Regions from separate parts of the Streptomyces sp. NBC_01474 genome, predicted to be linked through region 1. Evidence: riboswitches for the same ligand, from Rfam matches in the RefSeq annotation. Region 1 holds a riboswitch; the other holds the start of a gene.

What was found. Region 1 has a riboswitch for cyclic di-AMP ahead of OG758_RS16620 (M23 family metallopeptidase). Riboswitches for the same ligand answer to the same signal wherever they lie in the genome.
Region 2: it holds a riboswitch for cyclic di-AMP, as region 1 does, so the genes downstream of both, OG758_RS44605 (transglycosylase SLT domain-containing protein) here and OG758_RS16620 (M23 family metallopeptidase) in region 1, are expected to answer to the same signal.

The regions. Positions count from the first base shown of each region.
Region 1 is NZ_CP109449.1:3,588,052-3,593,978, forward strand. It holds gene OG758_RS16605 (bifunctional acetate--CoA ligase family protein/GNAT family N-acetyltransferase) at 1-773, opposite strand, end outside; gene OG758_RS16610 (HPr family phosphocarrier protein) at 951-1,232, shown strand; gene OG758_RS16615 (GntR family transcriptional regulator) at 1,449-2,135, opposite strand; gene OG758_RS16620 (M23 family metallopeptidase) at 2,401-3,189, opposite strand; cyclic di-AMP (ydaO/yuaA leader) riboswitch at 3,202-3,358, opposite strand; gene OG758_RS16625 (M16 family metallopeptidase) at 3,555-4,940, opposite strand; gene OG758_RS16630 (M16 family metallopeptidase) at 4,937-5,927, opposite strand, start outside.
Region 2 is NZ_CP109449.1:9,752,868-9,758,794, forward strand. It holds gene OG758_RS44600 (glycoside hydrolase family 43 protein) at 1-1,476, opposite strand, end outside; gene OG758_RS44605 (transglycosylase SLT domain-containing protein) at 1,711-2,451, opposite strand; cyclic di-AMP (ydaO/yuaA leader) riboswitch at 2,454-2,618, opposite strand; gene OG758_RS44610 (flavodoxin family protein) at 3,733-4,470, opposite strand; gene OG758_RS44615 (NAD(P)/FAD-dependent oxidoreductase) at 4,880-5,893, opposite strand; gene OG758_RS44620 (isoprenylcysteine carboxyl methyltransferase family protein) at 5,890-5,927, opposite strand, start outside.

The DNA of each region.
Region 1 (5,927 bases):
AGGTCGCGCAGGTCGTCGGGGAACGCCCTGTTCACGGCATGGAGGCGGCCGGTGAAGCCGGCGTCGCGGAGGTTGTCGAGGACGCTGCGGCCGACTCCGCCGGGCGTGCGGCCCACGCCGATGACGGCGACGGATCCGGGGGCGAGAAGCCGGTGCACCGAGCGCGCCTCGGCGCGCTGCTCGCGGGCGCGCTGCACGGCGAGCGAGGCCTCGGTGGGTTCGAGGTCGAACTCCAGGCGGACGACGCCGTCCTCGAAGTGACGCTTCTGGGTGTACCCGGCGTCCGTGAACACCTTGATCATCTTGGTGTTGGCGGGCAGTACCTCGGCGGCGAAGCGGCGGATCCCGCGCTCGCGGGCGACGGCGGCGATGTGCTCCAGGAGCGCGGACGCGACACCCCGGCCCTGGTGGGCGTCCTGCACGAGGAAGGCGACCTCGGCCTCGTCGGCGGGGGCGGAAGCGGGCATTCCCTGGGCGTTGATGCGGTCGTAGCGGACGGTCGCGATGAACTCGCCGCCCACGGTGGCCGCGAGGCCCACCCGGTCCACGTAGTCGTGATGGGTGAAGCGGTGGACGTCCTTGGCGGACAGGCGCGGGTACGGCGCGAAGAAGCGGTAGTACTTCGACTCGTCGGAGACCTGCTCGTAGAAGTTCGTGAGCCGCTCGGCGTCGTCGATGGTGATGGGCCTGATGCGCGCGGTGCCGCCGTCGCGCAGCACCACGTCTGCTTCCCAGTGGGCGGGGTATGCGTGCCGGTCCGACGGGGTCTGCATGGGCCAAGCGTACGGCGCGGCGGTGACGGTCGTACGGGTCGCGGCACGAGCGGGCCGAAGGCACTCTATGAGGGCCGACGGGCGTGTGCGGACGGGTATGTAGACCCACATCGGGCACGTCCACCGGTGTGGGAGACTGGTCTAGACAACCGTGAGAATCCTGAAGGGCAGCATCACATGGCTGAGCGCCGCGTCAACGTCGGCTGGGCCGAGGGCCTCCACGCCCGCCCCGCCTCCATCTTCGTCCGCGCGGCCACGGCGGCCGGCGTCCCCGTGACGATCGCCAAGATCGACGGCACCCCTGTCAACGCCGCCTCCATGCTCGCGGTGCTCGGCCTGGGCGCCGGCGGCGGCGAGGAGATCGTTCTGGCCTCCGACGTCGAGGGTGCGGACATCGCGCTCGACCGTCTGGCCAAGCTGGTCTCCGAGGGGCTCGAGGAGCTTCCCGAGACCGTCTAGTACGAGCCGGTGCGGGGTCGCTCAGCGCTGACCTGTACCGGGCCTCTGGATTCCGGGGCGCCGTTTACTGCTCGCAGAAGATCGCGCCAAATAAAGGGTCTGTTCGGATTTTCCGAGCAGACCCTTTTGCCTTCCGCGGCCCTGTTCTCATAATTCCGGGACAGCGGAAACAGAGCCCGTCGAAATGGACCGCCCTCTTTGTATACGGCGCTTCTGTTAATGCTGGAGCCCCACTGTGTTGACGGGATGTTGCGAAGTCCTCACACCGCCACCCTTACGAGGGGCGCGCAGGCGGTGGGCGGCCATGGCGCGCTCCGTGTGCTGCGCCGTGAGCGCCCGCGCGCGCTCCACGTCACCGCGCGCCACGGCGTCCACGATCGCCCCGTGCTCGGCCCAGGAGGCGGCGGGCTGCGCAGGCTGCTCGACGGTGTACATCCACGCGATCTTGTGGCGGAGCTGCGTGAGCATCGTGATCAGCCCCGGGCTGCCGGACGTCTGTGCCAGCGTCTCGTGGAACCAGCCGCCCAGCGAGCGCAGATCCTCGCTCTGACCTTGCCGGGAGCGCTCCTGGCCCAGCCTGACCAGGCCTCGCAGCACCTTCAGGTGCGCCTCGGTGCGGCGCTGCGCGGCGCGGGCGGCGGCGAGCGGTTCGAGGAGCATCCTGATCTCCAGCTGGTCCGCCGCCTCCTGCGTGGTGGGTTCGGCGACGCACGCGCCCGCGTGCCTGCGGGTGACGACGAAGCCCTCGGCCTCCAGGGTGCGCAGCGCCTCGCGCACGGGGACGCGGGAGACGCCGTAGCGGCGGGCGAGCACCTCCTCGGTGAGTCTGCCGCCGCGCTCGTAGACACCGGAGACGATGTCGTCGCGGATCGCCGTGCATACCGAGTGCGCCGGAATGCGCATGAACCGACCTCCGCCATAATCCCCGCGAAACGCGGTAGACAGTCGCTCGTACAGCGCGATTGAAGTCCGTTCAGCGCGCCTGCCCAGCGACTCTATTCCAGCGGGCGCGAATTTCCGACGGCAGGCCGTAATCCATGGATATTTTTTGGACAGCGCCGCCGGGAACGAACGAGCCGGTCCGGTAACGAGCACGGCCGGTAACGCCGAAAGCCCCGGCTCGGTGAGCCGGGGCTTTCGATGCGTTGTCGTGACTACGCGGCGAAGGTCAGACGTTGACGCCGTGCGAGCGCAGGTAGGCGACGGGGTCGATGTCCGAGCCGTACTCGGGGCTCGTGCGCGCCTCGAAGTGGAGGTGCGGGCCCGTGACGTTGCCCGTCGCCCCGGAGAGGCCTATCTGCTGGCCCGGGGTGACCGTCTGGCCGACGGAGGCGCCGATGGACGACAGGTGGCCGTACTGCGTGTACGTGCCGTCGTTCATCTTGATGACGATGTTGTTGCCGTAGGCGCCGCCCCAGCCGGCCTCCACGACCGTGCCCGCGCCCACGGCGTGGACCGAGGTGCCGCTGGCGGCGTGGAAGTCGATACCGGTGTGGCTGCCGGAGGACCACAGGCCGCTGCTGGCCTTGTACGCGGTCGACACGTACGAGCCGGTGACGGGCATGACGAAGGCGTTGAGGCGCTTGCGCTCGGCCGCACGGGCGGCGCGCTCCTTGGCCTCGCGCTCGGCCTTGGCCTTGGCGGCGGCCTTGCGCCGCTCCTCCTCGGCCTTCTTCTTGGCCGCGGCCTCGGCCCTCTCCTTCGCGGCGGCCTTGTCGGCGGCCTGCTGCTGGGCGGCGGCCTGCGCGTCGATCTGCGCCGCGAGGGAGTCACCGATCGAGATGGCCTTGGTCAGGCCGGTCTGCTCGAGAGACGCGTCGTCAGCGGCGAGGGCGGGGGCGGCGAGGCCTCCGATGACACCGGTCGTGGTGAGCGCGGCGACGCCGGCGACCTGCGCGGTGGTACGCGTGAGACGGCTCGGGCGACGGTGCTTCCCGGTGGCACGGGTGAACGCCATGGAGTGGCTGATCCTTTCCTTCCTTCTCGCCTACCGGGTTAGCTGACGGGTTCGGAGCAGGAAGGTCTCCTACGGACCCCCTTCAAGGAAGGGCGTCCGATTCACCCCAGGGACGGTGGGTCCCCGGCTCCCCCGGCTCGCGCCTTGGGGGACTCGGCGATGACTGTCCGGTGCCGCGGGCGCGGCGCACATCTGGCGGACAGCCGGACCGACGCTAAGCGGGGCATCTTTCAATCAACAAACGGAAACGGGCTTTTGTAGCGCATGCCACAGGGCAGACAGGCAACCACTGGTTCAATTCGGACATACAAGGGCCCCGGTGGTCATCTCGCCCACCGGGGCCCCTCATTGCACACCGGTCACGGTCAGCCCGTGACGACGGTCACCTCTCCGATGCCGAGCGCCCTGACGGGCTCCTCGATCTGGGCTGCGTCACCGACGAGCACCGTCACCAGCCGGTCCATCGGGAAGGCGCTCACGACGGCCGCGGTGGCCTCCACGGTGCCCGTCGCGGCGAGCCGCCGGTACAACTCCGCCTGGAAGTCGTCCGGCAGGTGCTGCTCGACCTGGTCGGCGAGCGTCCCCGCGACGGCGGCGGCGGTCTCGAACTTGAGCGGGGCGACCCCTACCAAGTTCTGTACGGCCACGTCCCGTTCGGCGTCGGTGAGGCCCTCCGCGGCGAGCGTGCGCAGCACCTTCCAGAGGTCGTCGAGCGCCGGACCCGTGTTCGGTGTGTCCACGGAGCCGCTGATGGCGAGCATCGCGGCGCCCGTCCCGTCCGGCGCCGAGCGCAGCACCTGGCCGAACGCCCGCACGCCGTAGGTGTATCCCTTCTCCTCGCGCAGAACACGGTCCAGGCGGGAGGTGAGGGTGCCGCCCAGGCAGTACGTGCCGAGCACCTGCGCCGGCCACACCCGGTCGTGCCTGTCCGCGCCGACGCGGCCGATCAGGATCTGCGTCTGCACCGCGCCCGGCCGGTCGACGACGACGACCCGGCCGGTGTCGTCGGCCGTCACGGGCGGTACGGGGCGCGGCTCGGCCGTGTTCCCCGTCCAGGCGCCCAGCGTGTCCGCGAGCAGGACGTCGAGATCGATGTCCGCGAGGTCGCCCACGACGACCGCGGTGGCCGTGGCGGGGCGCACGTGCCGGTCGTAGAAGGCGCGTACGGCCGCCGCGTCGACGGCCGCGACGGTCTCTTCGGAGCCCTGGCGCGGGCGGGACATGCGCGCGGTGGCCGGGAAGAGCTGCTTCGAGAGCTCCTTGGCGGCGCGGCGGCCGGGGTTGGCCGTCTCGTGCGGGATCTCGTCGAGCCGGTTGCGCACGAGACGTTCGATCTCGCTGTCCGCGAACGCGGGTGCCCTGAGGGCGTCGGCGAGCAGGCCGAGCGCCTTCGGCAGGCGGGAGACGGGGACCTCCAGAGAGACCCGTACGCCGGGGTGGTCGGCGTGCGCGTCGAGGGTGGCGCCGCAGCGCTCCAGCTCGGCCGCGAACTCCTCGGCCGCGAGCTTGTCGGTGCCTTCGGAGAAGGCCCTCGCCATGATGGTGGCAACGCCGTCGAGCCCGGCGGGCTCGGCGTCCAGGGGCGCTTCGAGGTTGATCTCGATGGCGACGACCTGCTGGCCCGGGCGGTGGCAGCGCAGCACCGTCAGGCCGTTGTCGAGGGTGCCGCGCTCGGGCGCGGGGAACGCCCACGGCCGCGCCGTGCCGGCCTGGGGCTGCGGGTGGAAGTCCATGGTCGCGAGCTCGGTCACTTGCCGGCCTCCTCGTCTGCGGTCCCGCCTGTGGTCTCGTCCGTGATCGCTGCGGCGGTCTCGTCCGTCGTCCCGCCGGCGATCTCGTCGGCCTCTTCGGGGGCCGTGGGCTCGTAGACGAGCACCGCGCGGTTGTCGGGGCGCAGATGGGCCTCGGCCACCTCCTGGACCTCCTGCGCGGTGATGTCGAGGACGCGTTGGACGGCGGTCAGGGCGAGCTGCGGGTCGCCGAACAGGACGGCGAACCTGCACAGTTCGTCGGCGCGGCCCGAGACCGTGCCGAGCCGGTCGAGCCACTCGCGCTCCAACTGGGCCTGGGCGCGCTCCATTTCCTCCGGAGTGGGACCGTCGGCGGCGAACCGCGCAAGCTCCTCGTCGACGGCCTCCTCGATGACCGGCACCTCGACGTCGCCGGACGTCTTCACGTCCAGCCACCCCACGGAGGGCGCCCCCGCGAGCCTCAGGAGACCGAACCCGGCGGCGACGGCGGTCTGGTCACGGCGGACGAGACGGTTGTAGATCCGGGACGACTCGCCGCCGCCGAGGACCGTCAGGGCCAGGTCGGCCGCGTCGCACGCGCGCGAGCCGTCCTGCGGCAGCCGGTAGGCGGCCATCAGCGCGCGGGCCGGGACCTCCTCCTCGACGACCTCGCGCACGCCCTCACCGATCCGGTCGGGCAGGGCGCCGTCGCGCGGGGGCTGCTTCCCGTCGTGGCGCGGGATGGAGCCGAAGTACTTCTCGACCCAGGCCAGCGTCTGCTCGGGGTCGATGTCCCCGACGACCGAGAGGACGGCGTTGTTCGGGGCGTAGTACGTACGGAAGAAGTTCCGCGCGTCCTCCAGGGTGGCCGCGTCCAGGTCGGCCATGGAACCGATGGGCGTGTGGTGGTACGGGTGGCCCTCCGGGTACACGAGGGCGGTCAGCTTCTCGAACGCGGTCCCGTACGGAACGTTGTCGTAGCGCTGGCGGCGCTCGTTCTTGACGACG
Region 2 (5,927 bases), 6.2 Mb from region 1:
CTGTTCGAGCGGCTCGTAGCGGAACCAGTCGAAGTGTGCGGTGCCGGAGCCTGCGTACAGGCCGATAACGCGGCCGGTGAACCCGCCGGCCACCTCGGTCGACAGATAGCGGCCGTCGAGGGTCGCGAGGGCGGTGAACGTGCCGTCCTGCTCCTCGACCCCGAACGCGAGCGTGTCGGGACCGGTGCGCGCGTCGCGCGGGGTGTCCGTGGGGGTCACGTCGACGCCGAGCACGATCGGTCCGCCGTCCGTCGCCCGGGACGTGGAGGCCACCACGGTGCGCAGCGGTCCGACGCGGGCGATCACTCGTACTTCGGCGGCGTCGGCCTCGATCTCGTAGTGGTGCTGCTCGTCGAGCCGGACCACTAGGCCTCCGGTGCCGTCCGACGGGTCGAGGTGGGCGCGGACGCGGCAGGAATGGTGCTGCTGCCGGTGGCCGACGAAGGTGACGTCGGCGGCGTCGGGGCCGTCGCCGAGGGCGTGCAGCGTCAGTCGGCCCGGCTGTTCCTTCGTGGTGCAGTGCCGCGGGGAGCGGTGGCGGAGCGAGATCCAGGAGGGCCGCAGATCGGCGTCGTCGAAGTCGTCCGTGAAGCATTCGGCGGAGTCGGGCGCGGGGTCGTCCGTCGTCGGCGGGCCGACGACCGGCCAGCCGTCCTCCCAGGTGACCGGCGCGAGGAAGGTCTCGCGGCCGAGCACGTGCCAGCCTGGGGTGCCGCCGCGCGGCCGCACCCCGAGGAACACCATCCACCACGTGCCGTCGGGTGCCTGCACCAGATCGGCGTGCCCGGTGTTCTGGACGGGTTCGTCGGTGCTGCGGTGGGTCAGGACCGGATTGGCCGGACAAGGTTCGAAGGGGCCGGTGGGCGCGGGGCCGCGGGCCACGGACACGGCATGCCCGCGCTCGGTGCCGCCCTCGGCGATCAGCAGGTACCAGTGGTCGCCCACGTGGTACAGGTGCGGCGCCTCCGGGGCCTTGGCGCCCGGTGTTCCGGACCACAGCGGGCGCGGCTCGCCGAACGTCTCGCCGGTGTACGGGTCGATACGGACCTGGGAGATGCCGGCGACCGTGACCCAGCACGCGCCGTCCTCGTCCCAGGCGAGATCCGGGTCGATGCCGGGGACGCCGGGCAGTGGGACCGGGTCGGACCAGGGGCCCGCCGGGTCAGTGGCGGAGACGAGCAGGTTGCCGCCGCCCTCGCTCACATTGGTGGTGATGAGCCAGAAGCGGCCGTCGTGGTGGCGCAGCGTCGGCGCGTAGATCCCGGCCGAGGAGGGTGTGTCCCAGGGCAGCCGCAGCTGGCCGGGCCGGTCGAGGACGTTGCCGATCTGCCGCCAGTGCACCAGGTCGCGACTGTGGAAGAGCGGCACCCCGGGCACGTACTCGAAGCTCGAGCACGCGAGGTAGTAGTCGTCGCCGACGCGGCAGACGCTGGGGTCCGGGTGGAACCCGGGGATGACCGGGTGTGGGTCTGCCATGCTGTTTCTCCACGGTGTCGAAGCGCTTCGATTCGCGGGGAGGATATGCACGGGGGTGACGGCGCGCAAGGGGTTGAGCAGGACGCAACTGGGCCCTGAAGTCCCTTCGTACACGCGGGACTTCAGGGCCACACATCATCGATGCGCTTCAACTGGCGGTTGCTGGGCTTCCGTTCAGGCCGAGTGGACTGCGGTGTCCTCCGCGCTGAGCCGGTGCGGAACCCAAAGCGACTGTCAGTACGCGCCGTTCACGTTGTCGATCGAGCCGTACTTGTCGGCCGCGTAGTTGCAGGCGGCAGTGATGTTGGCGACCGGGTCGTAGCTGTTCATCGAGGTGCCGGGCACGTGGTAAGCCTTGAACGTGGGGTCGATGACCTGCAGGAGCCCCTTGGACGGGGTTCCTGCGACAGCGTTGGAGTCCCAGTTGTTGATGGCCAGGGGGTTGCCGGAGGACTCACGCATGATGTTGCGGTGGATGCCCTCGTAGGAGCCGGGAATGTTGTGCTGGGCCATGATGTCGAGCGACTCCTTGATCCAGCCGTCGAGGTCGTTGGTGTAGGACTTCTTCGCCGGGGCAGCGGCGAGCGTGGTCCGGACCTCGGAGCGGTCGGCCCGCTCGGCGGATGCCCTGGTGGCTACGGGCTTGGTGGGGCTCTTCTCGCCGAGCGTGAGCTTGATGCCGGGGTGTATCAGCCCCGGGTTGTCACCGACGGCGGCTCGGTTGTCCTGGTACAGCTTCTTCCAGCCGCCGCTCAGAGAGTGCTCTCGGGCGATCTTGCTGAGGGTGTCGCCCGCGGCGACGACATACGTCGTGGGGGCCGCGGCGCTCTTTGCGGCCGGGGCGGCCTGCTCCGCGCTGGCGTTGGTCGCGCCGAGCACCGGGAGAGCGAGCACAGCCGCGCCCGTGCCTGCGGCGGCGAGTCCCCGGGTGAGCGAGATGGACTTGAGGCGGCGGTGCTTTCCCTTTGAGGGCATGACGAATTCCTCTCCGTCGCCTGCGAGGTGAGCTGTCGGGTTCGGACAGGAGATGTCCGGTCGCACTATGAGTGCGACTTCACCCCGAGCCGTTCCGCAAACCGGATCGGCGGCTTACCTGGGTCCCCCGCTCCTGCCGTACGTAACCGAGTGGGTGGGAGGGATTCCGGACAGCGGCAGGATTCGGCGTTCCATCCGGATTGACGGTGACATTAGGCGAGAAAGCGCGGACGGAACAAGACCGGAATTGTGATCGCGAAATGTGAGAGCCCTGTGTGCGGCGACCAGGACACGCCGCCATCTTTGATCGAAAAGCCCAATCTTCTTCGCGCAGAAGGGAAGCAGGGCATCAGCAGAGCTCGGGGCCCGCGTCTGTTCGTGTGACGCGGTTCACTGAATGGGATGCAGGTTGGAATGCCACCCCATCACGTATGAGGGTGCGGTATTTCGCCTGAATCCCCTGCAAGATAGGTGTAACTCCTCTTACGGCGCCAATAATGTTTAAAAGATGGTTTTTACTATGAAAACGGACATAGCGCCGCGTTGAGTTTGCTACCTAAAGGGGCATATTGGCGTCAATGTCGACCCGATCACGCGGCCCGATGGGCGTCCCCGCCGCACGGTTCATGAGCAAGCCTCGATCGGGATGGTGCCTGAACGTGACCTTGTGCGGTTCGGCTGAGGGTCGACCGAGGTGAGGCCGACGGGCTCCGTCATCGGAGTGCACTTCCTGCCGACCTGTTGGGGTCGCGGGATACCCGAGGGCCGGGTGGGCGAGGGCTCCGATGGTGCACCTGGAAATCTTGCGGGGCTCAGGATGTGCGCGAGTTCAGAAGAGGCCTGAATGTGATGGGAAGTCAGTTGCGGATCGTCACCGGTATGTCAGTGAAAGCCTCTGCTCGGATCCGGAGGAGCCTGCTGAAAATCTCTGCCGACTGACGAGTGAAGGTGTGCCGCGAAGAAGCGCAGTAATAGAGGAAGTTACTCGGGCGCATGAAACATGACGGCGATTCACCAGTCACGCGGGATATTTGAGACCTGAATTCGAGCGAAGGCGTGCTGGACGCGAGCGCGAACGGGCTTATGGGAGCGGCGTGTTCCTGATTTGAGGCAGGCACCGCCGCGTTGTGGTGAGTCGTGGGCCGGGCCGCTGCCTCGGGTCCGGTTGTGCGGGGAGCTGACGGGACGCGGGCGGCTGGTGCCGGAGTGGGCGGGCGTTCGCGGCGTGCACGGCATCTGACCGACGCCGGGGCGAGGCGGCCCGCTTTCCTGCGGGTACCGCTACCGGTGTTCCGGGTTTTCGTAGTCGTGGCGGCAGCCGGCGTCCCAGGCGGTGCGCTGGTTGCCGTAGGCGGGGATGCCACCGAGATCTTTCAATGCCCGGGCCAGGTGCAGCAGGTTCCAGGTCATGAACGCGGTGTTGCGGTTGGTGAAGTCGTTCTCGGGGCCGCCGGAGCTCGGGTCGAGGTAGGAGGGGCCGGGGCCGGCCTCACCGATCCATCCGGCGTCGGCCTGGGGAGGGATGGTGTACCCCAGGTGTTGCAGGCTGTAGAGGACATTCATTGCGCAGTGTTTGACGCCGTCCTCGTTGCCGGTGATCAGGCAGCCGCCGACGCGGCCGTAATAGGCGTACTGTCCTGCGTCGTTGAGAAGACTGGAACAGGCATAGAGGCGTTCGATCACCTGTTTCGTCACGGAGCTGTTGTCGCCCAGCCAGATCGGGCCGGCCAGTACGAGGATGTCGGCGGCCATGACCTGACGGTAGAGGTCCGGCCAGGCGTCCGTCTCCCAGCCGTGCTCCGTCATGTCGGGCCACACGCCCGTGGCGATGTCGTGGTCGACGGCCCGGATGACATCGACGTGCACCCCTTGGGCTTCCATGATGGCGGTGCTGCGGTCGATCAGACCCTGGGTGTTGCTCGTCTCCGGCGAGCGTTTGAGGGTGCAGTTGATGACCAGCGCCCGCAGGTCGTCGTACCGGGCCGGAGGCGCGTCGGTGGCGGGTGACGAGGCGGTCATACGGTCCTCCCGGAGCTCTGTCGCCATCTGGTGCGCGGCGACTTGTCCACTTTGCCCGGCGTGGGGCCCGGCCGGCGGCAGCCGCCACAGCGGAGCCTCCGAATGGCCCTGGTGGTCTGCACGTGCGGTCGGCTGATCCCGAGCAGGAGCTGTGCGGCCTGCTGGTACAGATCACGGGTGCCGACGGCGAGGTTCTCAACCATGCCCGGATGAATGGCACGCTCGCCCCGATCTCAAGATTCCGGAGAGCGCCTTTGACAGGCTCTGTGGCGATCCCGCACCACCCCATGGAGTTCCCCGCCTCCGCCGGCCAGGTGGCGATGCGAACTCACCAGAGAATCCACACCATCCTGGCGAATCAAAACGGATGACACGGGAGGAGCCACCTGAGCATTGATCAGGTGCTCTCCTACTCCAACGCGTGAACCGCCGCGGAGAATACCGGTGACATCCGGGATGCCGCCGGGACGATGAGGCGAGCGGTGCCAGGACGGCGGCCCGCGGCAAGGAGGGCGCCGGTCAGCAGCCGGTGGCGACGGGTCAGCCGCGACCATGCGCGCTCGTACTCCTGCGGTCGTCCGGCGGCCAGGCAGCGGACGGCTGCCCGTGCCGTCGCAAGGCCGAGAGCGATGCCCTCGCCGGTGAGGGCATCCAGGTAGCCCGCGGCGTCGCCGACGAGCAGGACACGGCCGGCGACTCTGCGTCGAGCGCGCTGCCGCAGCGGTCCCGCGCCACGTACGTCGGTCGCGGCCGCACCGCGGAGCGACGCCGTGAGAGTGGGGAAGCCGGCGAGGTGCTGGTCGTAGCTGCGGCGGCAGCGGCTGAGGATCGCGACGCCCACCAGGTCCTCGCCGACCGGTGTCACGTAGGCCTCGCCCTCGCCGGACCAGTGGACCTCCACGAAGTCGGTCCATGGCTCGATGCGGAAGTGCCGGCGAAGTCCATAGCGGCCGTCTTTGGCGCCGGGCATCTCCAGTCCCATCGTCCGCCGCACGGGGGAGTGCAGGCCGTCAGCGGCGATCAGCCAGCGGGCTGTCGTGCCCGCCGCGGTGACAGAGCCAGACCTCTGGTGCACTTCACCGACCTTGCCTGCCACCATCCGCACGCCGAGATCAAGAGCGCGCCGGTGAAGCGCGGCATGCAGCGTCGTACGGCGGATTCCCAGCCCGCTACGGTCGCGGAAGCACGCTTCGGCGCGTGCCGTGCCGTCCACGTAGCGGATGCCACGCAGTTCGTGGCCGGTGACCTGGATGCCCAGTCCTCGCAGTGCGGCGACACCGCTCGGCATGACGCCCTCTCCGCAGGCCTTGTCCACGGGCGCGGTGCGGGGTTCGAAGACGACTGTGTCCAGGCCGGCGAGCGCGGCGTGGATGGCGGCGGCCAGACCGGCCGGCCCGCCGCCCGCCACCAGTACGTCGATCACGCCGCAGCGGGCGTGGTCGAGGCGGCCAGGGCCC